2 regions of the Shewanella sp. SW24 genome follow, and region 1 is predicted to be linked to the other one. Evidence: predicted binding sites of a transcription regulator. Region 1 holds the regulator's gene; the other holds the start of a gene.

What was found. The regulator ArgR, encoded in region 1, controls arginine synthesis, uptake and breakdown. The targets are predictions, from matches to a motif close to ANTGAATANNTATTCANT.
Region 2: argA (amino-acid N-acetyltransferase) is a predicted target of ArgR. The motif match lies at 8,028-8,045, and genes of this name have one in related genera.

Annotation. Positions count from the first base shown of each region.
Region 1 is NZ_JAKKSH010000003.1:187,689-203,812, reverse strand. Features, by position in the region: gene L5M17_RS04980 (DEAD/DEAH box helicase) at 1-508, shown strand, start outside; gene L5M17_RS04975 (immunity 26/phosphotriesterase HocA family protein) at 878-1,300, shown strand; gene gcvP (aminomethyl-transferring glycine dehydrogenase) at 1,706-4,594, opposite strand; gene gcvH (glycine cleavage system protein GcvH) at 4,717-5,106, opposite strand; gene gcvT (glycine cleavage system aminomethyltransferase GcvT) at 5,132-6,226, opposite strand; gene L5M17_RS04955 (FAD-dependent monooxygenase) at 6,480-7,703, opposite strand; gene ubiH (2-octaprenyl-6-methoxyphenyl hydroxylase) at 7,746-8,987, opposite strand; gene L5M17_RS04945 (UPF0149 family protein) at 9,167-9,742, opposite strand; gene L5M17_RS04940 (cell division protein ZapA) at 9,978-10,280, shown strand; RNA gene ssrS (6S RNA) at 10,398-10,578, shown strand; gene L5M17_RS04930 (5-formyltetrahydrofolate cyclo-ligase) at 10,588-11,286, shown strand; gene folM (dihydromonapterin reductase) at 11,345-12,091, opposite strand; gene L5M17_RS04920 (thiol-disulfide oxidoreductase DCC family protein) at 12,359-12,757, shown strand; gene mdh (malate dehydrogenase) at 12,861-13,796, opposite strand; gene argR (transcriptional regulator ArgR) at 14,091-14,561, shown strand; gene L5M17_RS04905 (NAD(P)-dependent oxidoreductase) at 14,709-15,341, opposite strand; gene L5M17_RS04900 (LysR family transcriptional regulator) at 15,448-16,124, shown strand, end outside.
Region 2 is NZ_JAKKSH010000034.1:4,343-20,466, reverse strand. Features, by position in the region: gene L5M17_RS20120 (diguanylate cyclase domain-containing protein) at 473-2,254, shown strand; gene recQ (DNA helicase RecQ) at 2,236-4,059, opposite strand; gene L5M17_RS20110 (thioesterase family protein) at 4,387-4,851, shown strand; gene rarD (EamA family transporter RarD) at 5,057-5,941, shown strand; gene L5M17_RS20100 (PH domain-containing protein) at 5,991-6,509, opposite strand; gene argA (amino-acid N-acetyltransferase) at 6,629-7,948, opposite strand; gene rpmG (50S ribosomal protein L33) at 8,272-8,445, opposite strand; gene rpmB (50S ribosomal protein L28) at 8,452-8,688, opposite strand; gene radC (RadC family protein) at 8,810-9,487, opposite strand; gene coaBC (bifunctional phosphopantothenoylcysteine decarboxylase/phosphopantothenate--cysteine ligase CoaBC) at 9,610-10,833, shown strand; gene dut (dUTP diphosphatase) at 10,830-11,288, shown strand; gene slmA (nucleoid occlusion factor SlmA) at 11,323-11,916, shown strand; gene L5M17_RS20060 (alpha/beta hydrolase family protein) at 12,052-14,040, shown strand; gene folE (GTP cyclohydrolase I FolE) at 14,311-14,961, shown strand; gene pyrE (orotate phosphoribosyltransferase) at 15,189-15,830, opposite strand; gene rph (ribonuclease PH) at 15,994-16,124, opposite strand, start outside.

The sequences.
Region 1 (16,124 bases):
GTACTACGCTGTTATTTTATCAAGCTGGATGAACTCGACTCCACTTAACTTGATGATAAAGAATGCTCTAGATCATTATGAAAAAAAAGGTGAAATTTGGGATAACAATTTAAGAACGAACATTTTATTTAGTCGCACAAACAAGCAACATACAAACATTGTAATAAATGAATTAATATCCGATATAGATAATGTACTCAGATTTAAACTAAAGAACTATTTTGATAACTATTATCTTCTACTAAAAGAAAGGCAAGGTGGTAACACAATAGGAGTAAATTGGGCTGATTTTCTTGAATATGGAACCAATAATTATAAGGTCATTGAGTTACAAAACATAGGTTTCTCAAGAACTTTAGCTTTGACTCTATTGGAACGCTGTTATGAACACCTTAAATTTGAAGGAGATGAGCTGGTATCACTTCATACTGAAAAAATATCTTTATCACTTCAAGATACACCATCTGAAAATAAAGAATTTAGAGAAGTAATGTCATTGGATAGGTAATAATAACGAGTCAGTAAGCTAATTTACTAATATCAAGACAGGCATAACTATTCATTCAATGGTTACACCAAACACAGCATTGTTGCACCAGTGACCTTCTAAAACAGGATGTTTTAGTAGAGCCTACAAGGATGTATCCACGGCGAGTCACTGGTGTAACAGTGCGAGAGCCTGCGGCAGGCAATTGGGAAATATCGTAGCTAGAAGCCATGATAAAGCTATTTCGCAGCACTTAACTCAGCAGAAATAAAATTCAAATCATTAAAGGTGGACGGCACAATTTAGCCCTTCTAAAGTAGAAAGTTGTGATTGGGGTGATAAGATACTGGGTGATGCTCTTTCTATTCTAAGAGGTAAAATATTGTGAAAATGAGATATCAAGAAGGTGATATTTTTATTATTCCTACAGAGGGTAAATTTGCCATCTGCCAAATTGTTTTTGCCCCAAAAGGGAAGTTTAAGCAAGTCATAGGTTTCTGCGTCCTATTTGTACAGGATAATAAAGTTTTTAAAAGTGATGACGTACTTCGCCCTCTTCCTATCATGGATATGGGGAAAGAGATGAAAGTTATATTTACTGGGAATCAAAATGTAAAAAATGGTTCTTGGGAGATAATTGGACATGCAGACCTGACCGAAGATAAAGACGAATTAAGGATCTTTAATTATGCAGGAGGGCTATATAAGGGAGAGAAAGAAATTAAACGAATCCCTGTCTCTGAGTATATTAACTATACCTCAATGGAGGTGTATGGTTTCGAGCTTGTTAATAGCTTATTGGCAAGCCTGTAACACCTCCGTTTTATCAGCCAGCGTCTTGTATTTGGGATATATCAGAACTGTACTAAACCGTTACACCAGAATAGGCATTGTTGCACCAGTGACCTTTTAAAACATAGGTCTTTTAGTTGAGCCTACAGGGGCTATTTTATTTAAGCATAAGCACGGCGAGTCACAGGTGTAGCTCATACAAGAGCGTCAAGAGCATGCAGAATCCTGCGGCAGGCAACAAAAAAAGCGACCTTTCGGTCGCTTTTTGATGCTTCAAATTCGCTGAAGCCGAAGAATGATAATGGCGTTACTGCCGACGATAAGGCAAGGAAGCCGATGCTTTTCGCCACGGAGTTGACTGGTGTCAATGAGTAGCGAAAAGTGTTGGCTGACGCCGAATTATCTAGGCCAAGTAGCCATTATTAATTATTCGTAGTCTGATAATGGTGCACAACTACACATCAAATTCCGGTCGCCGTAAACATCGTCAATACGATTCACGGTTGGCCAGAACTTGTTAGTGCGTACTGCTGCACTTGGAAACACGGCCACTTCGCGGCTGTATGGACGCGTATCAAAATCTGGGTCCATGATATCGGCCATAGTGTGCGGTGCGTTGTGCAGCGGGTTGTTGTCCGCTGGCCATTCACCCGATTCTACTTTGGCGATTTCGGCACGGATTGACACCATAGCGTCGATGAAACGATCGAGTTCCACCTTAGACTCAGATTCCGTAGGCTCAATCATCAGGGTTCCCGCAACGGGGAAGCTCATGGTTGGTGCGTGGAAACCGTAGTCATTCAAACGCTTAGCGATATCCATTTCGGTCACGCCTGAAGCTTCTTTCAGTGGACGTAGGTCGATAATACATTCGTGCGCGACGCGATCATTACGGCCACGGAACAATACTGGGTAGTGTTCAGACAGCTTCTTCATCACGTAGTTAGCGTTTAACAGCGCAGTTTGGGTCGACTTTTTCAGACCCTTTGAACCAAGCAGCTTAATGTACATCCAGCTGATCGGCAGAATGCCAGCACTACCATAAGGTGCGGCTGAGACGGCGCCGTTGTTGTCGCTCACGCGGCCCGGTTTCACCACAACGTGGCCCGCAACAAATGGGGCTAAGTGTGCTTTCACGCCGATTGGGCCCATACCTGGACCACCGCCGCCGTGTGGAATCGCGAAGGTTTTGTGCAGGTTTAGGTGTGATACGTCGGCACCGATAAAGCCAGGAGACGTTAAGCCGACCTGAGCGTTCATGTTGGCGCCATCTAAGTACACTTGACCACCGTGCTGATGCACTATGTTGCAGATTTCGCGGATAGATTCTTCATACACACCGTGGGTCGATGGGTAAGTGATCATGATGCAAGACAGGTTTTCAGCCACTTCGGCAGCTTTAGTCTTCAGATCTTCTAAATCGACGTTACCTTGCTTATCACACGCCGTCACCACCACTTGCATACCGGCTAATTGTGCCGATGCAGGGTTAGTACCGTGGGCAGATTGCGGGATCAAACAGATGTTTCTGTGCGCATCGCCACGTGACTCATGGTATTTCTTGATAGCTAACAAGCCAGCGTATTCACCTTGAGCGCCAGAGTTAGGTTGGATGCACACAGCGTCGTAGCCTGTAATGTTCACTAACCAAGTCGACAACTCTTCAATCAACTGAGTAAAGCCTTTAGCTTGATCCAGTGGGCTGAATGGGTGCATGTTGGCAAATTCTGGCCAGCTCACAGGGAGCATTTCAACCGCTGCGTTTAACTTCATGGTGCATGAGCCCAGTGAAATCATCGAGTAGTTAAGAGCTAAATCTTTGCTTTCGAGACGTTTGATATAACGCATCATCTCGGTTTCGCTTTGATAGCGATTGAAGGTTGGGTGGCTTAAAATCGCATCTTGGCGCACAAGTGCCGCCGGAATCGATTGGCTACCTTGGCTCACGATTTGCGCGTCTAACGCGGCAACATCTAAACCATGGCCAGCACCTAAGATCACATCGAACAGGGCTTCGATATCTGTGCGTAATGTGGTTTCGTCTAAGCTCACGCCCACAATACCATCGGCATCGAAACGTAGATTCATTTCAGCAGCCAGTGCGCGTGCATTGACGGCAGCAACATCTAAGCCTTTGATGCTAACAGTATCAAACCAAGTGCTGTTGACTAAGTTCACGCCCTTCGCTTTTAAGCCTGCCGCTAAAATGTCGGCGAAACGGTGAATGCGTGATGCGATAGTTTTCAGGCCATCTGGGCCGTGGAATACGGCGTAGAAAGACGCCATATTCGCCAACAGAATTTGTGCAGTACAAATGTTTGAGTTGGCTTTTTCGCGGCGGATATGTTGCTCACGAGTTTGCATTGCCATACGCAGTGCGCGGTTACCACGGGCGTCTTTTGACACACCAATGATACGGCCAGGCATAGAACGTTTGTGCTCGTCACGGGCAACGAAGAAGGCCGCGTGTGGACCACCAAAGCCCATTGGCACGCCAAAACGCTGTGCACTACCAAATACCACATCGGCACCCATAGCGCCCGGTGATTTCAGTAATACCAAAGACATAATGTCGGCGGCGACAGTCACAACCACATTCTTCGCACGCAGAGTTGCGAATAATTCAGTGAAGTCAGTGATTTGACCGAAACGGTTAGTATATTGGAACAAAGCACCAAACAGCTCATGGTTAACGGCCTCAGATGCAGGGCCAACCACCACTTCAAAACCAAAACACTCAGCGCGGGTTTTCACTACGTCTAAGGTTTGCGGGAACACATCATCAGCAACGAAGAAAATATTGGCTTTTTTCGCTTTAGAAACGCGCTTTGCCAGCGCCATTGCTTCGGCAGCAGCAGTTGCTTCATCTAATAAAGAAGCAGAAGCCAAATCTAAACCCGTTAAGTCCATCGACACTTGTTGGAAGTTTAGAATGGCTTCTAAACGGCCTTGGGCGATTTCTGGCTGATATGGCGTGTAAGCCGTGTACCAACCTGGGTTTTCAAATACGTTACGCAGGATCACGTTTGGCACTTGAGTGCCGTAGTAACCCATGCCGATATAGCTCTTAAATACTTGGTTTTGTTTCGCTAAACCACGAATGTAAGCAATGCCTTCGGCTTCGCCGCAGGAATCACCAATGCTCAGATCTTGGCTTAAACGGATCGACTCAGGCACAATTTGCGCGGTCAGATCGTCCAGAGACTCAGCACCAACATAGTTCAGCATGGCTTGCTGTTGGCTGCTATCTGGGCCGATATGACGACGTAGGAATAAATCGTGCTGTTCTAACTGAGTGAGGGTTTGCTTGGTCATGATAAACCTTGTTCCAGATTTGCCGAAATTCAGAACTGTAGGGTACTGATTAACGGACTGTTGTTATGTCAATCTTGCGCTAAAACAAACGAAGCCCCTTAGGGCTTCGTTAGCGTCGACGATTATTCTTCGTCGATGACAGCTTGGTAGCCTTCAGCATCCAGCAGAGCGTCGACTTCTGATTCGTCAGAAGGCATTACGCGGAAGAACCAGCCTTCGCCGTAAGCACTGCTGTTAACGAGTTCTGGCGAATCTTCCAGCGCTTCGTTCACGGCAATCACTTCGCCAGAAATAGGGGCATAAATGTCAGACGCCGCTTTTACTGATTCAGCTACAGCACAGTCTTCACCCGCAGTCACAGTGTCGCCAACTTCTGGGAGTTCAACGAAAACCATGTCACCTAACAGCTCTTGGGCGTGCTCAGTGATACCTACTGTGTAGCTACCGTCTTCTTCCTTGCGGATCCATTCGTGTGAAGAGGCGTATTTCAGTTCTGTCGGAATATTGCTCATTGTTCTTGTTCCTTGTTCCGTTTTTTTAAAATGCTTGTTTACCGTTGCGCACAAAGTTTGGCGCCACTACTCTAACAGCCACACGTTTTTTACGCATTTCGACTTCCGCAGTATCCCCAATCGAACTAGGAACACGTGCCATCGCAATAGAATAGCCCAATGTTGGCGAGAAAGTCCCGCTGGTGATCACGCCTTGTTGCTCTACACCGGCTGCGTCAGTGAAAAATACTGGCATATCATGGCGTAACACGCCCTTTTCTTCCATCACTAGACCAACAAGTTTGCTGGTTCCGGCATCGCGAAGTGTTTCGAGGGCTTTACGGCCGATGAAGTCACGGTCGCTTGGTTCCCATGCAATAGTCCAGCCCATGTTGGCGGCCAATGGGTTGATGGTTTCGTCCATGTCTAAGCCGTAAAGATTCATACCAGCTTCGAGACGCAGCGTGTCACGGGCACCGAGACCACAAGGTTTAACCCCTTGATCTAACAATGCTTGCCACAAGGCTTGGGCTTCATCTTCTGGGACGATAATTTCGTAGCCCGCTTCGCCTGTGTAACCCGTAGTCGCAATAAACAGTGAGCCAGCTTGCTTACCGAAGAAAGGTTTCATGCCTTCGATGGCGGCGTTTTGCTCAGCACTGAACACGGCAGCGGCTTTCGCTTTTGCGTTAGGACCTTGAACGGCAATCATCGCCAGCTCAGGACGCTCAGTCACAGTGACATCAAAACCTTGGGATTGCTTGGCGATCCAAGCGAGATCTTTTTCGCGGGTCGCTGAGTTCACTACCACGCGGTAGTTAGTGTCAGTGAGGTAATAAGTGATGAGGTCGTCGATGATACCAGCATTGTCATCTAACATGCCGCTGTATAAGGCTTTACCTGGCACTTTAAGTCTAGCCACATCGTTCGCCAGCAACTTACGTAGAAATGCACCAGCGTCGCTACCTATCACATCAACCACAGTCATGTGGGATACGTCGAACATACCCGCGTCTTGACGCACAGCGTTGTGTTCTTCGATTTGTGAACCATAGTTGAGGGGCATATCCCAACCGTGGAAGTCGACCATCTTAGCGTTTGATTCTAAGTGCTTGTTAAACAGAATAGTTTTGTTAGCCATTGTTATCCCTTTTTGCGGCCTTTTTCAGGTCTCTGCCTAGTGTAGGGTGTAGATACTAGGGTCTAAAATGCGGCGAAATTATACCTTGCGTCACAAATTTGTATACAGGAGATTTTTCTAATCCGAAGCCATTGTCATTAGATTTTCTCATCTTCAACATGTAATTTTTTTACATGCGAAGGCCAGATTTGCGCAGCTTGCAGTCAAATTGCTGATATTGTCGGCAATTCTGATCACATTAGCGCAACCTAGGCTAACGGCACAACTTAGGCAGTGCCGACTTATTGCCCATGGCCTGTTGTATGAACACTGTTTTCAGCCCAGCGACATTATCAACCAGATTTAAGCCCAGATCGCGAATCGCCTTTTTGACTGGGTTTGAACCTTCGAATAGGCGTTTAAAGCCCTCCATCGCCGCGATCATCTCCATTGCATCGGCTTTGCGCCAACGTTCAAGTGCACGCAGCTGCGCATAATCGCCGATATCTTTACCCGCTTGCTGTAATTCGCTGATGACTTCGATGATGCTGGCCGCATCTAAAAAGCCGAGGTTCACCCCTTGGCCAGCCAGCGGATGAATAGTATGGGCAGCGTCGCCTGCCAACACTAAACGGTGGCGGGCAAAATGGCGGGCGTAGCGCATCCGTAATGGAAAGGCTTGGCGCTCGCTTTCCAGCTTGCAAATCCCTAAACGACCGTCGAAAGCAGCGGTTAAGTTGCGCTCGAATTGCACTTTATCCATTGCCAATAATTCAGTGGCGCGCTCGGGCGGCACCGACCAGACGATAGAGCAGAGATTGTCTTCATACAGAGGTAAAAATGCTAGCGGGCCGTCCTGCAAAAACACTTGGCGGGCGGTGGCAAGGTGTGGCATTTCGGTACGAATAGTTGCGACGATTGCGTGGTGGCCGTAATCCCAAAAGGTCAGCGGGATCTTGCATTGCTCGCGCACCCAAGAGTTGGCGCCATCAGCGGCTATCACAAGTGCAGCACTGACACTTTCTATTTCAGAATCGGCGCCATTGGCAAGGGTCAACCAAGCTTCACGCTCACCAAAAGCAATGCGCTCTATGCGTTGGTTTTGAATATGGGTGATATTGTCAAACTCACTGACACGTTTGGCGAGGGCAAAGCTAATGGCATCGTTTTCGATAATCGCGCCGAGACTTGTTTCGCTGATGCTGTTGGCATCAAAGGCAATTTTACCGAAACCGTCTTTATCCCACACCGCCATTTTTTGATAAGGCGTAGCGCGGGAAGTGTCTAAATAACTCCATGCCCCTAAGTTTTCTAACAAGCGCTGGCTCGCCTTATTGATGGCGCTCACCCGTAAACGCGGCTCGCCGCTCACGACCTCTGTGTGGCCCGCATCGATAACGACGACATTCAGATCGGCCTGCGCCAATCCAATCGCGGTGGCGAGTCCCACCATGCCGCCACCCACAATGGCAATGTCATAGGCTTGTGAACTTAACATGGGTACATCCTTTTCGCGTTGCGATACCAGTAAATTGCGGAGTTATTTCCAGCCCATTGCCTTTTGAGCGACGGGGGTTTTCAGTGGCGGAAACCAAGACAAAAGCCGTAATCCTAAGTTACGCCCCAGCGCCATCGGCCAATATTGGTTTGAAAAGCCACGGACTAAAAATTCGATATTTCGGATAGTGCTGTTTCTGTCGTGCTCGCGGGCATTAAGGTACGCATGGGTCACAGCGGCGGAGCCAATATCTTCGCCCTGAGCTAGCGCCGTTTGGATTACCTCGAGCAAACTCACCACATCCCGCAGTCCTAAGTTAAACCCTTGCCCCGCAATCGGATGCAGTGTCTGCGCCGCATTGCCGATAAACACACATCTGTGATGAATTGGCCTTGGCATATAGGACAAATTAAGCGGATACGCATGGCGCGCGCTGACATCGATAAACGTGCCCGCACGATAACCAAAGGCCTGTTGAAGCGCCGCTAAAAACTCGGCCTTAGGCGCGTCTTGCATCTGTTTAGCCCGAGCATCATCGAGCGCCCACACGAGAGATAAGCGAGGTTGACCTTGAATATCGGCCATAGGCAATAACGCTAAGGGACCTGTTTGGGTAAAGCGCTCATAGGCCCAATGTTTGTGAGGCCTATTGGTTGGCAAATCGGCGGTTTGAATATTGGCAATAATGGCCGTTTGTTCGAAGGCCACTTGAGTCACGGGCAAATTAAAACTGCTGCGCACTTTGGATTGCAAACCATCGGCTGCAACCACAAGTTTGGCTTGAATTCGCTCGCCCGTATCGAGCACTAAGGTGTGACCTTCAACGGCGGGTTCTACTTGGGCAAGCTTGGCGGGGCAATAGAGTTTGACATTACTCTTATTCAACTCGTTAAACAGCACTTGGCCAACCCGTTCAAGTTCAACCACTTGGCCTAGGGCATCTAAATGAAACTGCGCCGCATTGAGTTCTGTCATGCCAAAGTGGCCGCGATCCGACACATGGATATTTTCAATCGCCGTGCCCAAATGGGCGAGCTTTTGCCATAAACCTAAACGGGATAATTCGAAAATAGAACCGTGGGCGATAGCAATAGAGCGAGCATCGAATCCGGGATGTTGCTTATCGGGAAGGTGCGCTTCGATTAAGGCAATAGAAAGTGGCCGAGCTGCGGATAAAGAAAGACGCGCGAGAGCTAACGCTAGGGTCGCCCCCGCCATCGCACCGCCTACAATCGCGATGTCGACGTGTTGAACTGAAGTATCCATGTGATTTGTGGCCGTCATGGGGATCTCATTCAAGCTTTGGCATAACACTAAGGCATGTAAACATAAAAGATGTAAACATCAATGCTATGCACTCAAAAATACCAGTGCTATGGACTCAAAGGCAGGTTTGCCCACCTTTGACATCTAATGAAGCCACTACTGTGTTAACTTATTGAACATTAAACAACTGCGGTAAATTAATGCACCACCGCAGTATCGTCAGCCTCGCCATGGGGAAGCTCAGGACCAAATTCCGAGTAACACATGATGGCTGCAATACGGACAAACTCGAGTAATTCAGTGTAAGCGGCTTCGGACTCTTCATCGTCGGCAACATCAAATTCCACTTGGGCAATTTCCGCCAAGTCTTTGATCACTTCACGTACTTCTGCCGAGGCTTGATTCAGTTTCGGCTGAATAATCGCCATGCCAGTCAAAAAACTCTGGGTCCACAGAGACAAGGCTTCAACACGTTGGCTGAGCGGCTCTTCTTCTTCAGGCAACAGCGGCATGAAACCAAATTCAAAATCCACTAAACGCGTCACTGAATCGTTAAACAAATCACACACTAATTGGTGCAACTGCGCTGGCAAAGGTTGACCATCGTTCATCAGGTCGAATAAAGGCTTGATCCAAGTGTCGCCAGTTTGCTCTACACCACCGCAGATTAAACCGACTAAAGCACCGTGAACTTCTACCGGATGCTGGCCGATTTCAGCCGCATCTAAGGCGAGTTTTAAGCTGTCGATACGTAACGAAGGAGGGGTTGCCATATCAGATCCCAATAAGATTTTTCCAGCAGCAATGCTAGCAGAGATAAAGACTTGAACCAATACTGAATCCCAATAATGGCGAAATCGGCCACGCCCTGATAAAAAACTATCCAACTGCTCACACAAACAGCAAACAAAACCGTCAAAGACCAATCCATTTGCGGCTTACCTTGCACTTTTAAGATCAGCCCTATATAGTCCGCCCTAAGAGGCTAACGAAAGGATCACCCGCGACATGAGTAACAGTGCTGTTGAAATTACCCTACTTGGGCGCACCTACTCTATCGCTTGCCCGAAAGGTCAAGAGGATGCCTTACGTACGGTAGCGTTGGGAGTTGAACAACAACTCACAGCGTTAAAAACCCGAACCAATAGCCTAAGCCGTGAAGAAATTGCGATCATGGCGGCGCTGAATATTGGACACGAGTTGTTCCAAGAAAAGCAAAAAAATAAGCACTACATGCAACAGATGGACGACAGGATCAGCTTGCTGCAGTCGACCCTCGAAAGTGCCTTAGTTGAGCGTTCAACTAAATAGATTTAAACTGTGCACCTTAGTGATTTAACACTCATTGAGTTAAACCAACTGACGCACAGTGAATGGCTAAACTGGATTATCAACATAAACCAATGCTTTAGCGATTCAATACCGTTTTGCTCCCTGGGATGCATGCCAACTGGTAATGTCCCTGTGCCGATAATTTTTATCTCAGGGTGAATGCTTTACTGACATTGTGCATGCTCGGCTTGTACCGAGAAGCCTTAGGAGGTAATCATTTACCCGCCTTGAACCTACGGTTCAAGGGCTACACCGGTAGCGGCATTCTGGGGAGCATCTTAATTCTATGTCTACATCTTCCAAACTTTCTCATTTGAATGCCAAAAGCGACACGGCGCAACTTGCCGTAGAAGTCGCGGATGCCGTAGATGTCACAAACTATGCGGCAAATATCGCACTCCATACAAAAGAAAGCCGCAATCTGTTACGCAAAGCCATTCGCACCGCCCGTAAATATCTCTCCGAAATAGAACAAACCCAAGCAAGTTTAAACGCCTGCCAGCGAATGCTCGATGCATTGCAGGCCAACAAAGCGCAACATGTAGCGTTATATCTCACCCATGATGGCGAACTCGCCACGCCACCGCTGATCGCTGCGCTGTGGCAAATGGGCATAAACACCTATCTGCCTAGGTTACATCCCTTCAATGCCGGACAATTATTATTCCTGCATTACACCGCAGACACGCCGATGCAGGCGAATCAATTCGGCATCTTAGAACCTAAGTTAGATGTGCGCGCCATTATCCCAGTAACTGAGCTAGATGTGGTTATCACGCCCTTAGTGGCTTTTGATTTAATGGGGAATCGTATGGGCATGGGCGGCGGCTATTACGATAGGACACTGGCGAACTGGCAGCTCAAAGGTAAACCTTTGCCTATGGGTTACGCCCACGACTGTCAGCAAGTGACGAGTTTACCTTGCGAACATTGGGATGTGCCTTTACCGTTCATCATCACCCCAAGTCGGGTACTGACGTTTTGAAAAAGAAGGATCTAGAAGCTAGATTCTACAGCCATGCAGTGGCGTTCTAGAGCCTTCTCTACCTTAAATGCCGGCCACCATCGACATTATGGCAACGACCAGTGACGTAGCGGCTATTCAGCAGATATTCCACTAAGTCGATAATTTCCTCATTCCCCGCCTCTTTCGGCAACAGCGCTTTGGCTAAGGTTTTTTGCTGATAGGCAGCGTCATCACCCGCATTAAATAGGATCATCGCAGGCGCAATCGAATTCACTTTGACCTCGGGCGCAAATTTGGCGGCAAAGGATAGCGTCATATTGTGCAGCGCGGCTTTACTGGCGGCATAGGCGATATGCTTCTGACTGCCCTTCTCTGCCACATAGTCAGTAATATGAATCACATCACTGCCGCCGATTTCATCGCCAGCAGCCGCACGTAGCTGCGCCTCTAAGGCCAAGTTCAACTGATAGGGTACGCTCACATGCACTTGCATCATCCGCTGCAGCACTTCACTCATTGTAAAAGTGGCACTCTTTAAAGACTCATTCTTTGTAAGCACAGGATCAGGCAGCCAGTCCGAGGCATTGTGAATAATGGCGCGAACTTGAGGCTGTTGAGTTAACTCATCAATTAAGGATTGCACTTGGGCATCGTCATAAAAATCGCAGGGATACAGGGTCGCACCTAAGGTGGTAAGCTCATCAATGCTAGCGTAATGGCTGCGATAAGTACCAATCACGCGCTGACCTTGGGCGAGAAAATGTTTGGCTAAGGCGTAACCTATGCGTTTACCTACGCCTGTGATTATGATGGGAGATGTCATACCTATCCTTTTGAGTCGTTATTTGTCAGGCTTTACCTTGTGCACTTAAAAATCAGCAATCAAGTTAAACTAATGAATAACCAAGATGTTACTGTACTCATTTAAATTTAACCTAACAAAAAGCCAAATGAGGGGGCTGAACCGTTCTACAATCACTTCGATCTAAAACCCTTTATTCTGCGTATAGGGTAGAAGAAAACCAAGCTTAAGTACTCAAGCCAAGAGCTTAGACCAAGTATTGTGATCAAGTCATCAGAGGTAATACCGATGGAACTGCGGATTTTTTACGATGGGAATTGTCCATTATGTAGCGCCGAAATGCGTCAATTGAAAGCGCGCGATCCGAAGAACTTGATTGCGCTTGAGGATTTAAATGCGCCAGACTTTAATGAGCGCTTCAGCCATATCAATAAAGACTACGCAAATACGATTCTCCATGGCGAAACCGCAACGGGCGAAGTGTTACTCGGGTTAGATGTCACTTGCAAAGCGTGGGCACTGACAGGAACACGCGCTTGGATCCAACTATTACGCCTGCCCGTGATTAAAACTGTGGCCGATTGGTGCTATCTCAGATTCGCAAAACACAGATATCGCATCTCTTATTTACTGACGGGCAAAGCCCGCTGCGATGATAACTGCCAAATTCCCACTAAGCGCCGCTGATCAACTGAATTAGCTTAGTAAAGTATAAAACCCAGGCATAAAAAAACGAAGCTCAATGGCTCCGTTTTTAATTCGTCATAATCTAAAAAGATTATCCAAAATATTATTTAACGAAATCAACGCCTAGTTTGATATCGCCTTTCAGCGTATCTAACATAGAATCACGAGCGTTAGCTTCGAATGCACTCACTTCACCGTAAGGCAGTACTTTTTCAATACCGTTTTTGCCTAACAGCACAGGTTGTGCGAAGAATTCAGCATGCTCACTGCCGCCGTCAACATAGGCGCATTCAACGATGTTAGCTTCGCCTTGCAGACCACGAACCAAAGACAGACCGAAACGGCAAGCCGCTTGACCCATAGACAGAGTCGCGCTTCCGCCACCGGCTTTAGCTTCAACCACTTCTGTACCCGCGTTTTGGATGCGAGTCGTCAAACTTGCCACTTCTTCGTCAGTGAAAGTCGCGCCTTCAACTTGAGACAGTAATGGCAGAATGGTCACGCCGCTGTGGCCGCCGATCACATTCACTTTAACGTCAGCAACGTTCAGGCCTTTTAATTCGGCGATGAAAGTTTCAGAACGGATCACGTCTAGAGTCGTGATACCGAACAGACGGTTCTTATCATAAACACCCGCTTTTTTCATCACTTCTGCAGCGATAGCCACAGTCGTGTTGACTGGGTTAGTGATAATGCCAACCAAAGCCGTAGGGCAAGTTGCCGCTACTTTTTCGATCAGGTTGCGAACGATACCCGCATTGATATTGAACAGATCGGAACGATCCATACCAGGCTTACGCGCAACACCAGCAGAAATTAGAACAACGTCAGCACCCACTAGGGCAGGCGTTGGATCTTCACCAGCAAAACCTTTGATTTCAACAGCAGTTGGAATGTGGCTCAAGTCAACCGCAACACCCGGAGTTACCGGTGCGATATCATATAGAGACAATTGTGAACCCGCAGGCAATTGAGTTTTTAACAGTAGGGCAAGAGCCTGGCCGATACCACCAGCAGCACCAAGTACAGCAACTTTCATAGTTATCTCCGTTATTTCTCGGATATGTGTGACATGGATCTAATTTGCGTTGGCGTCACATTACTGGAATGTCACAACAATTTCAATTATCCCTTAGTCGTGGGACAAAAGAATTCCGGAATAACGCAGAAGCAATGTAGAACAATTACTCAAATTGGGATTTTTACGCCCCCTACAAACACTTAACCACTGAGAGCTAGTGAATTTTTATTCAACCAATCTGGTTATTTGTTGACAATTTTTCTAAAAATATTCAAAATGGGCCTGTTTTTTTGAATAACGAATAATAATATTATGCAAACGACCAAGAATCAGGATGACCTTGTTAGAATTTTTAAGTCGATTTTAAAAGAAGAGCGCTTTGGCTCTCAGAGTGAAATCGTCACCGCCTTGCAAGCTGAAGGCTTTGGTAATATTAACCAATCAAAAGTGTCACGCATGCTCAGCAAGTTCGGCGCAGTGCGGACTCGCAACGCTAAGCAAGAAATGGTGTATTGCTTACCAGCCGAATTAGGCGTACCCACCGCGGGTAGCCCACTGAAGAATTTGGTACTCGACGTCGATCACAACCAAGCTATGATCGTCGTGCGAACTAGCCCAGGTGCCGCGCAGCTGATAGCCCGCTTGTTGGATTCTATTGGTAAACCAGAAGGCATTTTGGGTACGATTGCCGGTGACGACACTATCTTCATTTGCCCATCGAGCATCCAAGATATCGCCGATACCTTAGAAACCATCAAATCTTTATTCAATTATGCAGAATAAAAAAACAGGTCAGTGAGCTGACCTGTTCTATTTTATCAATACATTTTGAAGTGCAATACCGCGCTGGTTATTTGGCCATTGTCCCGATTACGTTACACATTCCAGCACAATATCTAACTCACAATCTCTAACTCAACTATAGCGATATCAGTAAGCCACACTGATGCGCTGGTTTGGGTAAGCGCCCTTTTCGGCTTCATCTACCATGGCTTTTGCGTAATCGGTTACAGAGATACGGCTTTGACCATTAGCATCGGTAAAGAAGCTGTCGCCACCAAGACGGTACGGGCCTTCACTCTCACCGGGATAAATCTCAGCCGCTGGGCTCACAAACGTCCAATTGATTGCCGTTTGCGCCGCACGGAATACCTTCAAGGCTTCACCCTGAGCTAACGCCTCATCTTTATATGCTGCAGGGAAATCTGGGCTAGAGACCAGCGTCACACCCGGCGCCACTTCTAAGCTTCCAGCACCACCGACCCACAATAAACGTGGCACGTTAGCGTTAGGCAGCACATCCAGTAAATGCTGAACCGTACTCGCCACTAGACCATGATTTTGTTGGGCGCGGCCACCAACGGCGGCAATCACGACATCTACGCCAGCAAAAGTATCGGCGACCAATGGCAGCTCTAAATCCACGGCACGTACTGCCACGTCAGCCACGGATAACTTGCTTGGGTCACGCACTAACGCTGTCACTTGATATCCACGACTCTGTGCTTCTTTTAAAATTGCACCACCGATCCAACCCGTTGCACCTAAAATTGCGATTTTCATTTCATTGTCTCACTCAGATGATTTACATTGGATCCAGTTTACTTGCAGTTTTTCACCTAATAAACATCAATAATTGAGCATGATTGTTTCAATATAGGATACTAATGTGGATAAAATTGCCGCTATACGCAGTTTCGTCGAAGTCGCAAACTGTGGCAGCTTTACCAAAGCTGCCGAACATTTAGACCTCAGCCGCCTGCAGGTTTCCCGTCATATTCAAGAAGTGGAGCAGTGGTTGAGTTTACGCTTATTACACCGCACCACGCGCAGCGCCAGCTTGACTTTGCAGGGTGAGGAAGCGCTACAATTTTGCCAGCGGATCTTAAGTGAAGTTGCTGCCATGGAGAGTCGTGCCCACAGCCATAACAGTGAACTGGTAGGCAGTATTCGTATCGCTACGCCTATTGGCCTTGGGCAGCACAGTCTGTTTGATGTCGTTGATCGCTTTATTAAAATTCATCCTAAGGTCAACATTCAACTGGTGATGTCGGACAGTTTTGCGCAATTGGTAGATGAGAGAGTCGACGTGGCGCTACGCTATACCGAGCAACCCGATGAGAATCTCATAGCTCGGCGTTTGATGACCATAGATGCGGTACTTTGCGCAGCGCCGAGCTATCTTGATAGCGCAACGCCACTCCTCGAACCCATTGATCTGCTGGCCCACAACTGCCTCATACACTCAGCGCAACAAAACTGGCCTTTTCTAAAAGAACTGCAAGCCGAGCACGTCAAAGTTACAGGGAATCTTAGGGCTAACGATATGGGAGTGTTGGTCAGTGC
Region 2 (16,124 bases), on a different contig from region 1:
TTTTTGCCGTATTCAGATACAAAAAACCCCGCAACATCGGTGCGGGGTTTGTGAATGCTTTGCCTCTTTATCGAGCGTGCAACACTAAGACCTCCGCGTATAAACCGCGAGAGATAGAAGGAGGAGGTCGAGTTTGCGGCTAATAATATTCATTTAATCTGTATATTTATTCTGTTTGAATTATTGAGGACGGTTAATATTTAACTTGCCTAGCCGATAGTGTCAACCCTAATTTTTTCATGTTCCACTCATTCAACCTGTCTTAAGGCTAATAACTGTGAGTTTCATCCCCAAATTAGTGATCGATTCCACAGAATTAACCAGCTGTTTGGATTCAGAAATCACTGGGATGTGTTAACTTATTCCCCTTAGAAAAAAATAGTTTTTTATGCAAAAAACGATTAAGAAAAGTTATAATCCCGCCTTAGTGATTAGGGATATTAGAACTTACGCATTTTATATGGAGCACAAAATGGATTTTCGCGTCTTGGTACTGAGCCTGTTGTTATGGCTGTTTCCCTTTGGGGCCAGTGCTATAGACCAATTAGATGAACTCACTGAACTCGTCTACCAATATCCCAGTAAAGCACTCACTCAAATAACAGCGTTAGAAAAACAATTTGCGACCAGTGCAAGCTCAGATATCAATCGACTCAGATTAAGTGTGTTGAAATGCCAAAACCTACTACAAATAGGGGAAAATGAAGCCGCTATCAACGTCGCTCAATTAGGCGAAGCAAACGCTAAACAACTTAAGCTAGATCAAGTACGCCCTTACTTTTTGATTTGCCAAGCCGACGCCAACCTTAGCTATAACAATATTCAAAATGCCCTACCTTTGCTTGATTCAGCCATTAACCTCGCGCGACGTTACCAGCAACCACAAGCCTTAGTCGATGCTTTACGCTTACGTGGCCAACTCGATACTGACACTGATAACTTCTCCTCTGCTATCGAAGATTTACGCCTCGCGATTGATATTTATCCGGATATTCATACTCAAAACCAAAATTGGATATGGCCACCACAGGCCTATGTGTATGCCGCGATGGGAAATTTACTTTATGCCACCCATGATTTCCCCCAAGCCATGTATTACACCAACTTAGGTATACAAAGTGCCGATGCAAAAGGGAAAGTTTTACACTTTATTTTACGCAATGCAGCTCGGATAGCGCTTGATAATCAAGAGTTTGATTACAGTGATAAACTCGAACAACAAGCTAAAGCGCTTTTACCTGAGCTCGGTTCGCCACTTGAACTCGCCTACAGTTATGCCATTTTGGCCTCAATCGCGCTCGATAAAGGCCGCATCGATAATGCCGAAGAATATCTTTCTATCGCGATTAATACGTTTAAAAAACAAAATCAACAATTAGCGACAATGCGTTCAACTCGCCTACTCGCCCAAATTCGTTTTGCTCAGCATCAAGAAGATGCCGCTTTAATCCTCATGAATCACGCTATTGAGCAAGCTGAAAACCTAAAACAATACTCAGATCTCAAAGGGTTTTACGGGATCATGAGCGATCACTACTTAGAAAAAGGGGATTTTAAACAGGCCTATTCTTTCTTACTCAAACGTTATAGAGCGGCCGAGCTCACCAATCAAGCGATGAATAATGCTCGAATATTGCAGTTTAAGGCCCGTCTAAATCAACAAGATCTGCAGCAGGAGCCAAATAGCACTGCACCAGAAAAAGATTCAATCTTACAAGAGCTAAATGTCGATTGGGCCTATAGCACACTGTTCTTAATCGCAATGGCATTATTGGGTGGAGCTATTTGGTATTTGATTGATAAACAGAATAATCGTGCCCCACATATTGAAGGTAATGAACCTGCGGAAACGCTGCTCCAACAAGTCACATCAACATTAAACAGTGCCAAACAAGGTAATTATCCGCTGTCTTTATTATTGTTTAATGCGAGTCAGATCCGTCAAGTTGACCTACCTCTCTTACAGGATGAGCTGCAACACAGACTACGGGAGCAAGATAAGTTAATCCGATATTCTATGGATGAAATTATCATTATCCTGCCGCATACCTCGGCAACTGGTGCTAAAAGAGTCGTTAGTCAGTTAGTTGCTTGCATTCAGCCTTGGCAGGGTTCAAGTAAGGTCAATATTGGTATAGCGGCGATGCAACAGTTTGATACGTTAGAGTCTTTAATCAAACGAGCCAGTATCAATCAATTGGGCAAGGTTAAAATCAATGAGAATACTTCAAACCATTATTCTCCCGCTAAGTAAGCCGTAATTTCATCGAGAAAAGCATCACCGAAACGACTCAGTTTACGCTCGCCAACCCCGTTGACGGCGAGCATTTCCCCCGCGCTCGTTGGCATCATGGCTGCCATTTCTGCGAGGGTAGCGTCGTTAAAGACTAAATACGGCGGCACATCCTGCTGCTCGGCAATGGTTCTACGCAATAACTTCAACCGTGCGAACAATTTACGGTCATAATTCAACGGTGCTTTAGACTGACTCGCCTTACGTTTTGTGGTTGTTAACTGAATACGCGGTTCAGCAAGCATTAGCGCCACTTCCCCTTTGAGCACAGGCCGTGCCGATGGGTTTAAGGTAATAGAGGAGCCACGAGTCACATCTTGACTCGCCAGTCCCAAGTGGATCAATTGACGGATCACACTCAGCCAATACTCATGGCTCTTGTCTTTACCAATCCCCCAAGTCGTGAGTTTGTCATGCCCTCGATCGACTATCGGTGCGCCTTTCGAACCGCGCAACACTTCAATTAAATGATTGATACCAAAACGCTGGCCTAAACGGAAAATACATGACAACACCTTCTGTGCATCTTCGGTGCCGTTATAACGCTTAGGCGGGTCGAGGCAAATGTCGCAGTTACCACAGGGCTCTAATGCACTCTCATCAAAGTAATGCAGCAACACTTGGCGGCGACAGGTCTGCGCCTCAGCAAAGGCGGCCATAGTATTAAGTTTGTGGAATTCGACCTGTTGCTGCGGTCCTGGCTCGGACTGTTCAATCAAATGTCGCACCCGACCAATATCGGCGGGATCGAACAACATAAAAGCTTCTGCATCGAGCCCATCACGTCCTGCTCGGCCCGTTTCCTGATAATAGGCTTCGATACTTTTTGGGATATCGTAATGCACCACAAAACGCACATTCGACTTATTAATACCCATACCGAAAGCCACAGTGGCAACCACAATATCGATTTGATCTTTAAGGAAACTATCCTGTACTGCACCACGGTCTTCCTGCGTCATTCCCGCATGATAGGCCTTGGCATTAAAACCTTGCAGACATAAACGGTCAGCCACTTCATCGACACGACGGCGACTGCTGCAATAAATAATGCCGTTAGTACCATTCTGCTGCGTTAAAAAATGTCGTAACTGATTAGCTGCATTAAGCTTTTCGGCGACTGTATAGCGAATATTGGGCCGATCGAAACTTGAAAGTAAACGGAACGGGTCAATACCGAGCCGCTCACAAATACTCTGTCGAGTCGCCTGATCTGCTGTTGCGGTCAGCGCCATCATGGGCACATAGGGGAAGAGTTGCTTTAGCTGGCCAAGCGCCGCATATTCAGGGCGAAAATCATGACCCCATTGACTGATACAGTGCGCCTCATCGATGGCAAACATCGCCAACTGCAACGACTGCATACGCTCAATAAAATCAGCGGTTAATAAGCGCTCAGGTGACACATAAAGTAGTTTTAACTCACCGTGGCGCAGCTGCCTTAATACTTCGGCGCTCTGCTCTCGCGGCAATGAAGAATTGAGATAAGCCGCTGCAACACCGGTTTGCAACAAGCTATCGACTTGATCTTTCATCAAAGAAATCAATGGAGATACGACAATAGTGATGCCATTCATCAGCAACGCGGGGAGTTGATAGCAAAGACTCTTACCGCCGCCCGTTGGCATGATCACTAAGCAATCTTGCCCGCCACAGACACGTTCTATCACCTCCCGCTGACCGTCCCTAAAGTCACGGTAACCAAACACCTGTGCGAGGCGTTGCGAGAGCGGATCATCATGCGTGTCGAGTACGAGCTTTTCCATGGATCTTCTATGTCAAAAGTGAGGGGGCCTATTCTATACCCAAACTAGTTCAAAATGCAGGATTCAACGGTAATTTAAAGCGTTTTAGACGAGGCAATTCACCACGATTGTAGCTATTTTAACCCTAGTGGGCTAAGCCAAAAATAACGAACGCGGGGTAAAATACTTTAAAAACTGCCGAAACGGTGTCGTCATTTTAGCGACGGAGTTGCATTAGCCGTAAGCTTCACTGTAGATTAATTGCTCTAAGCCGCACTTTGTTTATCTCAGTGTTGATAACAAATCCAATTACGCCTAATACCGTCACTCAGTGACAAGGACCCCAAAATGACCAGCCCAATCCAAGCCGAAGCTTTGAGAAGAGTCGCAGCAGTATTTGATCAACATGTCCCTTTCCATAATCTACTCGGACTCGATATCAAGCGTTATGACATTGATGGCGTCGAAGTCGTGATCAACATGAAGCCTGAGCTGATTGGCAATATCCACCAGCAAATCCTCCACGGCGGTGTGACAGCAACGGTACTCGATGTGGTTGGCGGACTCACGGCCTTTGCAGGACTGGTCGCCAGTCGTGATGATTGGACGGTCGAAGAGCTGCAGCAACGCCTGCAAACCCTAGGGACAATTGATATGCGCGTCGATTATCTGCGGCCGGGACGCGGCCTCACCTTTACGGGCACGGGCAGCGTCATTCGTGCGGGTAATCGAGTTTCAGTATGCCGCATGGAACTACATAATGAGCAAGGCACCCATATCGCTTTTGGAACAGGGACTTATATGGTGGGTTAGGCGGTTAAATTTAGATGTGTATTACTGCCTTAGGGCTCAAAATTGACTAAGGTAAACGTCTTGATCAACAGGATGTTTACTCACTTTAATCGCCCATTCAATCTATTGCGGAGATATTCTGTAACGAAAAGAACACGGCGATACCCTTGAGTCAGCGGTCAGACACACCTACAATCGCCACCTTGTTGTTCTTCGAAGATGTCTCATGCCAAATCTTGAATACCGCAAAGGGATCCTACTTGCCGTCAGTGCTTACTGTATGTGGGGTTTTGCGCCTTTATATTTCAAATTACTCAACCATGTTTCCGCCACCGAAATTTTGCTCCATCGAGTGATTTGGTCATTCGTGTTTATGCTGATCATTATGCAGTTTATCGGCGGTTTTTCTCGCTTACGCTTACTGTTTAAACAGCCTAAACAGTTGATGGTTCTCACCATTACTTCCATATTGATCGCGGGAAACTGGCTACTATTTATCTGGGCGGTAAATAACGATCACATGCTCGATGCCAGCCTAGGTTACTTCATCAATCCTTTACTCAACGTTTTACTCGGTATGTTATTTCTAGGCGAAAGGTTGCGTAAATTGCAATGGTTTGCGGTTTCACTCGCCAGCGCTGGCGTATTGATCCAGTTAATCTCTTTTGGCTCGATTCCCATCGTCTCACTGGCACTCGCGGGCACCTTTGGTTTCTATGCACTGCTGCGAAAAAAGGTCAATGTGGATGCTAAGGCCGGATTATTGGTCGAAACCGCAGTGTTATTACCGGTAGCGCTGATTTATCTCGTCGCAACCTTAGACACTGCCACGGCGAGCATGCTGACTAACGATTGGCAATTGAATCTGATGTTAATGGCGGCTGGGATAGTGACTACCATTCCTTTGCTGTGTTTTGCAGGGGCAGCGGTACGTATTCCATTGTCTATGCTCGGCTTTTTCCAATATATTGGCCCGAGTATTATGTTTATCCTCGCGGTGAGTCTATTCAATGAGCCCTTCGATGCCGAAAAAGGCGTGACCTTCGGATTTATCTGGAGCGCGCTGCTCGTCTTTACCTTAGATATGGCCTATAAACGCAAAACGGCGTGAGCATTATCACGCCGATAAACACAGTGGCAGAAGTGATGACATATGATGATTACTTCTGTAACTGTGCTAAAAACTCACTCCCTTGCGGTACTGTCAGTAATAAACTGTAGCCTTTAGTCGTTGGCACTAACACTAACTGCGATTTATCTGTTATCGCCAAAAATGCCCTGCCTTTCCCTTGTAGATTAAACCAACCCAATTGAAATCCTGGCATGCCTATACCATTCGTTTTAAATCTCGGCGTTAAATCTGTCTCTTGTTGCAAATCGACTATACGTGCCTCGGCGGGCAATAAATCCACGCGGGATAACTGCACTTTATAGAAGGGAACATCCACTGTGAGCTCTGTATCGGTTAACACTAATTCGGCGCTATTCGATTGATAGAAGACCCAAGAAAATCCGCCCATCATCACCAGCAATATACCTAAACTCGCTGACTTCGCTATCTTAGGCATATTTTTTAGCCATAACATCAGCAAGATACCCGCTAAACCGAGCAATAAGACGATAAAGCTGAAGATAGAGGTTTGGGTTAAAGGGGCGAGTTCAAAAAATTGAGGACTCATTGGCAGTATCTCCCGTGCAGTGAAGCCTTAATCTGCCAATAAAGACATATTATGTCAATAAAAATGCCAGCGCTAATATGAGTACTAGGCTGGCATTGATTGGATTGATTTAGAACGGCTTAAAGATCGAGCGCGAGAATTTTTGAGCGGCGTTGATAGTTATACAACTGCTTCTTCTTCTGTGGCAGTGCTTCAACATCTTCAATCACAAAACCATGCTCTAAGAACCAGTGAATGCTCCGAGTTGTCAGCGCAAACAAGCGTGAATAACCGCGGTTTCTAGCCTGATTGATAATGTTCTTCAGCAGTAAGCTCCCTCTATCGGCATCGCGATAATCAGGATGCACCACCAAACAAGCAAACTCACCCGCATTGTCCTCTTCAAAAGGATAGAGCGCAGCGCAACCAATCACTAAACCATCACGTTCAATCAACATGAACTGTTCGATTTCAATCTCAAGCTGCTCACGACTACGACGCACCAGAATGCCTTGTTCCTCCAATGGACGGATAAGGTTCAACACACCGCCAATATCGGCGATTGACGCACAGCGTAAACGCTCAGCACTCTCAGTGACGATTTGTGTACCAATCCCTTCACGGGAAAACAGCTCTTGTAGCAAAGCACCATCTTCAAGGTAGCTAACTAAATGACAACGTGGCACACCATTGCGGCAAGCATCGATACTGGCTTTGAGAAACGCCATAGTACCAACACAAGCAGAACCTTGCTCGGCCAGCTTGTTCATGATGTTTTGCGCATCATTTGGCATCAACTCGGCAATCACATCGCCATTTCGATCGAGAATACCGTTCTGTGAGCTAAAGCCGATCATCTTGTCTGCTTTGAGCTTAATTGCCACTTGAGTCGCGATTTCCTCGGCGGTGAGATTAAAGCTTTCACCAGTAACCGAAGCCGCAATCGGCCCCATCAATACGATGCAGTGATTATCTAACTGACGTTTTAAGCCTTGCACATCAATACGACGCACTTTGCCACTCAGGCAAAAATCCACACCATTATCCACACCCAGTGGTTGAGCAATCACAAAGTTGCCGCTTACTAAGTTAATTTGCGCACCTTGCATCGGCGTATTACTTAAACTCATGGATAAACGCGCTGTGATATCAAATTGCAGTGCACCCGCAACTTGCTTAATCACTTTGAGCGAATCTTCATCCGTGATACGCACACCGTCGTGGTAGGCAGGCGCAATACCGTTGGCGGCTAATGCAGCATCAATCTGCGGCCTAGCGCCATATACCAACACCACTTTGATCCCTAAACTGTGCAGCAGGGCGACATCATTTAAGATGGCGCGGAATTGATTTTGAGCCAAAGCTTCACCGCCAAGCATGACCACAAAAGTTTTACCTCTGTGAGCATTAACATAGGGGGCAGAATGACGAAATCCATCAACCAGTTCAGTGGTACGCACGCGTTATTTACACCTCATTTTTGAGCTGGCAGCGTCACTATGACACACCAGGAATGAATCGCTAACTTTCGCGTATGGTATTGCATTTTAATTCACATATAAAGAATTTATTCTCACTAAAGTGCAGATTTAATGATTTAAAGTGCTTAGAACCGCACTATTTTATATTTTCAGCAAGTGTTCACACTTTTTTAACTTCACAAGGGATGATTCAGTTGCTTAAGTTTGCGAGGCAATTATCTCAACTTGATGACTAGCCACTAAAAAAAGTGCAAAAAAAAGCCCCTTAAATAAGGGGCTTTTCTCGAAACACTAACCAAGGATTACTTGATTTTGGCTTCTTTGTAGATAACGTGCTGACGAATAACTGGATCAAATTTTTTGATTTCCATTTTTTCAGGCATGTTACGCTTGTTTTTTTCAGTTGTGTAGAAGTGACCAGTCTTAGCTGTAGAAACTAATTTGATCTTCTCACGATTACCTTTAGCTTTAGCCATGATCTATTATACCTTCTCGCCACGGGCACGAAGTTCAGCAACAACAACTTCGATACCTTTTTTGTCGATCAGACGGATACCTTTAGTAGATACACGTAACTGTACGAAACGCTTTTCTTCTTCTAACCAAAAACGGTGGTTTTGTAGGTTAGGTAAAAAACGACGACGGGTCGCGTTTTTTGCATGCGAACGGTTGTTACCAACCATCGGCTTCTTGCCAGTAACTTGGCATACTCTTGACATGTCAATCTTCTCCAAAAACAATTTTAACGCTCGAGCATTAATGTGCCTCGTATGGCCGTCGCCCGAGGCACAAAGAGGGCGCATTTTATACACGATCACAGAGTGAAGATCAAGTGTTAGATTAATTAATCCAGCCTCGTTCTGCAAAAGAAACTATCTCTCGATCACCTACAACCATATGGTCCAACAAGGATACGTCTATGGTTGCTAACGCATTTTTTAATCGCTCAGTTATTCGTCGGTCAGCCTGACTGGGCTCGGCAATACCAGACGGATGATTATGACAAACTATAACTGCTGCGGCCTTTTTCTCCAGCACTAAGCTCACCACTTCACGTGGATACACTGATGCTGAGTCTATTGTGCCGCGGAATAATTCGACAAATTGAATCACTCTATGCTGGCTATCCAGCAGTAAAACTGCGAACACTTCATAGGAGCGATCGGCCAATTGTCGCATTAAATAGTCCCGAGTTAAATCGGGATTTGTCAAAACCTGACCTCTTTGCAGATTTTCCTGCGCTACACGCCGCGCTAATTCGGCCGCAGCTTGAAGCTGGGCGTATTTTACAGGTCCTACGCCCGGAAGTCGACACACCTGATTTCTTGGGGCACAGAGCAGGTTTCTGAGGCCGCCAAACTCGCAAATAAGCGACCTAGCAAGGTCAACCGCGTTTAATCCAGCTAAACCGTTACGCAGCAATACTGCTAGTAATTCAGCATCCGAGAGATGCGCAGCTCCTTTTTGTAACAGTTTATCTCTGGGACCTTCGCCCTCAGGCCAATCTTTAATCCCCATGTGACCTCCCTGTCATCTCACATATTTTCACTTTACTGAGTATGGACGAGATTTTTTGAACTGGGATAGTCACTAAAATTCACCGCTTTGTGATATTGTTGCCGGCATTATTTCTATCTCGGATGATGTCTGTGAGTCTGACAAATAAAAACGTCCTGCTGGGCATTGGCGGCGGTATTGCGGCCTATAAAAGTGCTGATTTAGTACGTCGCTTGAAAGAGCGTGGTTTTGATGTGCGCGTGGTGATGAGCCAAAGTGCGATGGAATTTATCACGCCTCTGACGCTGCAAGCGTTGTCTGGACATCCAGTGGCATCTAGCTTGCTCGACCCCGCAGCAGAAGCAGCCATGGGCCATATAGAACTTGCTCGTTGGGCAGATCTCGTCATCATCGCCCCTGCAACCGCAAACCTATTGGCGCGGATTAATGCAGGAATGGCCGATGAGCTAATCACCACCACTTGTCTTGCCACAGAGGCGCCTATCGCCCTGTGTCCGGCAATGAATCAGCAGATGTACCGTAATCTGGCGACGCAGGCGAATTTAACCAGCCTGGCATCACGTGGCTTTACCCTTTGGGGACCTGCAAGTGGCAGTCAGGCCTGTGGTGAGGTAGGTCCCGGTCGTATGTTAGAGCCATTAGACATAGCCGAACGGGCTACGCAGTTTTTTGCCACTCATGACGTTGTTGAACTTAAGCCACTCGCAGGACAGTCACTGCTGATTACCGCCGGACCAACCCGTGAAGCAATTGATCCCGTCAGATACATTTCGAATCACAGTTCTGGAAAAATGGGCTTTGCCTTAGCCAAAGCCGCGGCAGATATGGGCGCAACGGTCACCTTAGTCTCTGGCCCAGTGAATCTAAGCACCCCAGAAGGCGTGACCCGCATTGATGTTGAATCGGCGCAAAATATGCTTAACGCTGTGATGAATAACGTTGATAAAAAAGATATTTTTATTGGTTGCGCCGCCGTTGCAGACTATCGCATTAGCGACATCGCCACCAGTAAGATCAAAAAATCGGCAGAAGAAATGCAACTTGCGCTGGTGAGGAATCCTGATATCTTAGCCACGGTCGCAAGCTTGCCAAACCGTCCCTTTGTGGTGGGATTTGCCGCAGAGACCCATGATGTAGAAACCTACGCCCGCGATAAACTCAAACGTAAAAACTTGAATATGATCGCCGCAAACGACGTTTCCGTCGCAGGCCTTGGTTTTAATGCCGATGCCAATGCCCTGCGCGTGTTCTGGCCGCAAGGTAGCCAAGATTTGCCCGCCACTGACAAGCTCACGCTGGCACGGCAATTACTTTCGTTGATAGTGAAAGAAAAAACAAATACATGAAAACACCGATTGAATTAAAAATTCTCGACTCCCGTATCGGCTCAGAATTTCCTTTACCTGCCTACGCTACACCTGGCAGTGCAGGCATGGATCTTCGCGCCATGATCGACACGACTTTGACTATAGCACCGGGTGAAACCGTGCTTATTCCCACGGGGATTGCCATTCATGTTGCCGATCCAGGACTGGCTGCAGTGATTTTGCCGCGCTCAGGTCTTGGCCATAAACACGGTATCGTACTGGGGAATCTGGTCGGACTCATAGATTCAGATTACCAAGGCCCCTTAATGGTGTCTTGCTGGAATCGTAGCGACAGTCCTTTTGCCTTAGAAATTGGCGATCGTCTCGCACAACTGGTGTTTGTTCCTGTAGTACAAGCACAATTCAAACTCGTTGATGAGTTCGACAGCTCAGATCGTGGTGAAGGCGGATTTGGCCATTCAGGCACTAAATAATCCCCTAAGTCGTTATTGAGCCAAGGATACTGCAATGGCTGTAAGCCCAAAAATTAATCGTCGTGAACATATTTTGCAATGTCTAGCACAGATGCTAGAAACCAACCCAGGACAAAGGATCACCACAGCGAAACTGGCCTCAGAAGTCGGTGTATCGGAAGCCGCCCTGTACCGTCACTTCCCGAGTAAAGCACGGATGTTCGAAGGCTTAATCGAATTTATCGAAGAGTCGTTATTGTCGCGCATCAATTTAATCATGGATGACGAAAAAGACACCATGAAGCGCTGCCAGCTTGTTTTACAGCTCCTGCTGATTTTTGCCGAGCGAAACCCGGGCATTTCCCGCGTACTCAATGGTGATGCGCTGCTCGGAGAAAATGAACGCCTCCGTAGCCGCATTAGTAATTTATTTGCCAAAATAGAAACTCAACTTAAGCAAATTTTGCGGGAAAAGACACTGCGAGAAGGCAAAGGCTTTAATTTAGATGAGGCAATTTTAGCCAATTTACTGTTAGCCTTTGCCGAAGGCCGCATCGCCCAATTTGTACGAAGTGAATTCAAACTCAAACCGACGACACACTTCGATGAACAGTGGCGTTTTATCCAGCACCAACTTTTACAAAGCTAATGATTTTTCAGCATAAAGGACGGTAACTATCGTCCTTTATTTTCGATATTCCTTCCTTGTTTCGCTCCATCTTTTGTTTTATCCTCGAAAAACATTTTAAGAACAAAAAACACAATGATTTTACAAGGATGTCAGATGAAACTCTTCCGATTAGCCATGTTGGCGACACTTTGCTTACCAATACTTCCAATATCCACCTTTGCAGCCAATAGCTCCAACGCGAATGCGTTATCGCAAGCACAGTTATTCAGTAAAGGTAATGAGTACTCAGATGTAAAAATATCGCCTACTGGCAAATATTTAAGCGCTATCACAAGTGTCGAGGGTAAAAACGTTCTCTTAGTCTTAGATACCCAAACCAAAAAACTCCTCAATGCGATACGTTTCCCTAGTAATGCTCAAGTCGGCGACTATGAATGGGCCAATAGTGAGCGACTGGTACTGGCAAAAGAATACCTAAAAGGCTGGCAAGACACACCTATCTACTACGGTGAATTGATGGCGGTGAATGCCGATGGTTCACGAAAAGCGTATCTCTTCGGCTTCGAGAGTGGCGAGCAACAAACAGGTTCAAATATCAAGAAAAACACCCCTATGCGGGCGAGCGCGTTTATCCTCGATCCTCTGCCAGATGATGAACGCTACATGTTAGTCAATGCTATTCCATGGAATGATAGGATCAATCTTGACGTGGAACTGTTACAAGATGTCTATCGCGTAGACTTGTTCAATGGCACACGTAAACGCATCACAGGCTCACCTATCGGCCGAGCCCGTTTTATGACAGACCATCAAGGTGAAGTCCGCTTCGTTGCCGGTGAGGACAGTAAAAACATTACTAAAGTGTTCTACCGCAAAGACGGTAACTGGGTAAATACCGATAAACTCAATCTAGGTCTTGCTGATTTCAAACCACTCTCCTTTGCCGATGACAAAAATACGATTTATGCCGCCGGTCGCTCCCAAGGTGAAACCTTAGGGGTTTATAAAATTAATCTCGAAACGGGCGATAAAACTGAAATCATTCAGGATGAAAACGTTGACCCTAGCAACTTTTGGATTAACGGCACCAATAAACAACTTTACGCCGTCGAGTTTGAAAATGGCTACCCAAGTTATGCCTTCGTCGATACTGAGGATTCGCACGCTAAATTGCTAAAAGATTTGCTTGGTGCTCTACCTGGCCATCAAGTACGAATTGTTAGCGAAACCCGAGATGCAGAAAAACTCGTTGTACTTGCATTTAATGATCGTAATCCTGGTGAATACTACATATTTGATACGAAAAAACTGAAACTTGAATATCTAGCCGCAGCTAAAAAATGGCTCGACCCAGAGCAAATGGCTGATGTTAAACCCATCAGTTTCACCAGCCGTGATGGTAAACAACTCCATGGATATCTAACGCTTCCCTATGGAAAAGAAGCTAAAAATCTGCCTTTAGTAGTCAATCCACACGGTGGTCCACACGGTATCCGTGACTGGTGGGGCTTTGACCCGCAAAACCAATATCTAGCGAGCCAAGGCATAGCCGTTCTACAGGTCAACTTCCGTGGCTCGGGCGGATATGGCGATCAATTTGAACGCGCAGGTTATCAAAAATGGGGCTCGGATATTCAATACGATATCATCGACGGCACCCAATATGTCATTGACCAAGGTTTCGCCGATAAGGCACGCATCTGTATCGTTGGCGGCAGTTTTGGTGGTTACAGCGCCTTACAGAGCGCCGTACTTGCTCCAGATATGTTTAAATGCGCCATAGGTGTAGCTGGCGTATATGATCTTGAATTGATGTTTGATGAAGGCGATGTAGCCAGTAGCCGTTCTGGCACTAGCTATCTCAAGGATGTGCTTGGCCAAGATAAAGCGGTACTCAAAGCAATGTCTCCTTCTGAAAATGTCGATAAACTCAAAGCAAACATACTATTGGTGCATGGTGGTGAAGATGATCGAGCGCCAATCGAGCAACTCGAATCCCTCGAAAAAGGCCTAAAAGCTCACAATTATCCTTACCAAAAACTGGTAATGGACAATGAAGGGCACGGTTTTTATAACGATGAGCATAGAGCGAAATACTATGAACAAATGCTCAGCTTCCTAAAAACTAATCTAAAACTTTAGGATTGACTCAAACTTGCCGTCACAGCAAGTCTAAACTCGATTAGCCGTGGCTGATTTTAAGCCGATATCCGATAAGGACTATCGGCTTTTTCATGTGGCCTATGAGCGTTTTTCGGTATGAATTATCTGCAATTCGCGTTATCCTCCTCCCCCTATTCTTGCCCTAGCGAGAATAACAATAATTTGTATCTGATGCTGAACAGCCCAAGTACCACTCGATGCTCAGCATAGATTTTCTGTTATAGCCGCTACGACGTAGTGGAGGATAAGATGGCATTAAGTGAAGCAGCAGTAAAAGTACAAGCCGCGTTATTAGAACGTGGACTTGAAACCCCAATGCTCCCAAGCGTTTACAGCAGTGAAGAACGTAAAGACAAGATTGAACATCATATGAAAGAAATCCTGACATTAATGTCATTGGATCTGTCAGACGATAGCCTTGCCGATACGCCGCGCCGCATTGCTAAAATGTACGTCGATGAAATCTTCTCCGGCTTAGATTATGCGAACTTCCCTAAGATCACGGTTATCGACAATAAGATGGGCTTCGATGAAATGGTGCGAGTGCAAGACATTAGCCTCACCAGCACCTGCGAACACCATTTAGTGACGATCGATGGTACCGCCACCATAGCTTATCTACCACGCAAAAAAATCATTGGTTTATCAAAGATTAACCGTATAGTACGCTTCTTTGCCCAGCGTCCACAGGTGCAAGAGCGTTTGACTCAGCAAGTGTTAGTCGCGCTGCAAACCTTGCTCGAAACCAAAGATGTTGCGGTTAAAATGGATGCTGTGCATTACTGCGTGAAATCCCGTGGCGTGATGGACTCAACCAGTTCAACCACCACCACAGCACTGGGCGGTATTTTCAAATCAAATCCTGCGACCCGCGCCGAGTTTTTGCATCAGTCGAAATAAGTGTATTGAAGCGTAACGTGATTTAAAGCGTGCCTAAATCAATAGCAATCAATACCACTCAACAAAAAAAACGCTGCGATTCCTTCTATAGAATCGCAGCGTTTTTTGTTTTCATACCAACCCAATCAAACCTTTCTCAACCTAGCTAAGATCAATGCCAGTTGATTAACTGATTTCACCACGCCAATAATAGCCACTTGATCAATACCAGCGGCTAAGCACTAGAGTTAAATCCCGTATTGCTCGCGATACTGGCTCACGGCGGCAAGTTGCACTTCCATCCCTGGTTTTTCAGACAAATAACTGATTAGGTCGGCGAGTTTAATAATTGCTACTATTCCGCAGCCAAAATCACGCTCAACTTCTTGGATGGCCGATAACTCGCCCTTGCCTTTCTCTTGCCTGTCTAAAGCAATCAACACACCCGCTAATTGTGCCTTATGGGCTTCGATGATTTCCATCGACTCACGAATCGCAGTACCTGCGGTGATCACATCATCCACCAACATAACGCGGCCTTTCAGCTCGCTTCCGACTAAGCTGCCACCTTCGCCGTGATCTTTTTTCTCTTTGCGGTTAAAGCAATAAGGGATATCGATATCGTGGTGTTCACACAGGGCAACCGCCGTTGTGGTGGCAATCGGAATACCTTTGTAAGCAGGGCCAAACAGCAAGTCGTAATCAATGCCAGAATCCACTAACGCAGCGGCATAAAAACGGCCTAAACGTGCTAAATCACGGCCAGTATTGAACAAACCCGCATTGAAGAAATAAGGACTGATACGGCCCGATTTAAGGGTAAATTCGCCAAATCGCAACACCTGACGTTCTAGGGCAAATTCAATAAACTCACGTTGATAAGCTTTCACAATATCTCCTTACGACTTTGTCTTTTATTGGTTTTGTATTATGGGGAATTTTTATTCGGTACAGAGCTTGCACTTCACTAGCATCTTGCTGCAGATAAAAAGCTGCAGTTAATAAAAAGCCCCGCACTCTACAACATGACGGGGCTTTTTCATCACCACAATATTAGTTCAGTGCGGCTTTCTGCACATCGACGATTTCACGAATACTGTTCTTCGCCAATGCCAACAGTTCGAGTAATTCTTCGTGGCTGAATGGCTCGCCTTCGGCGGTACCTTGAATTTCGATGATCTTGC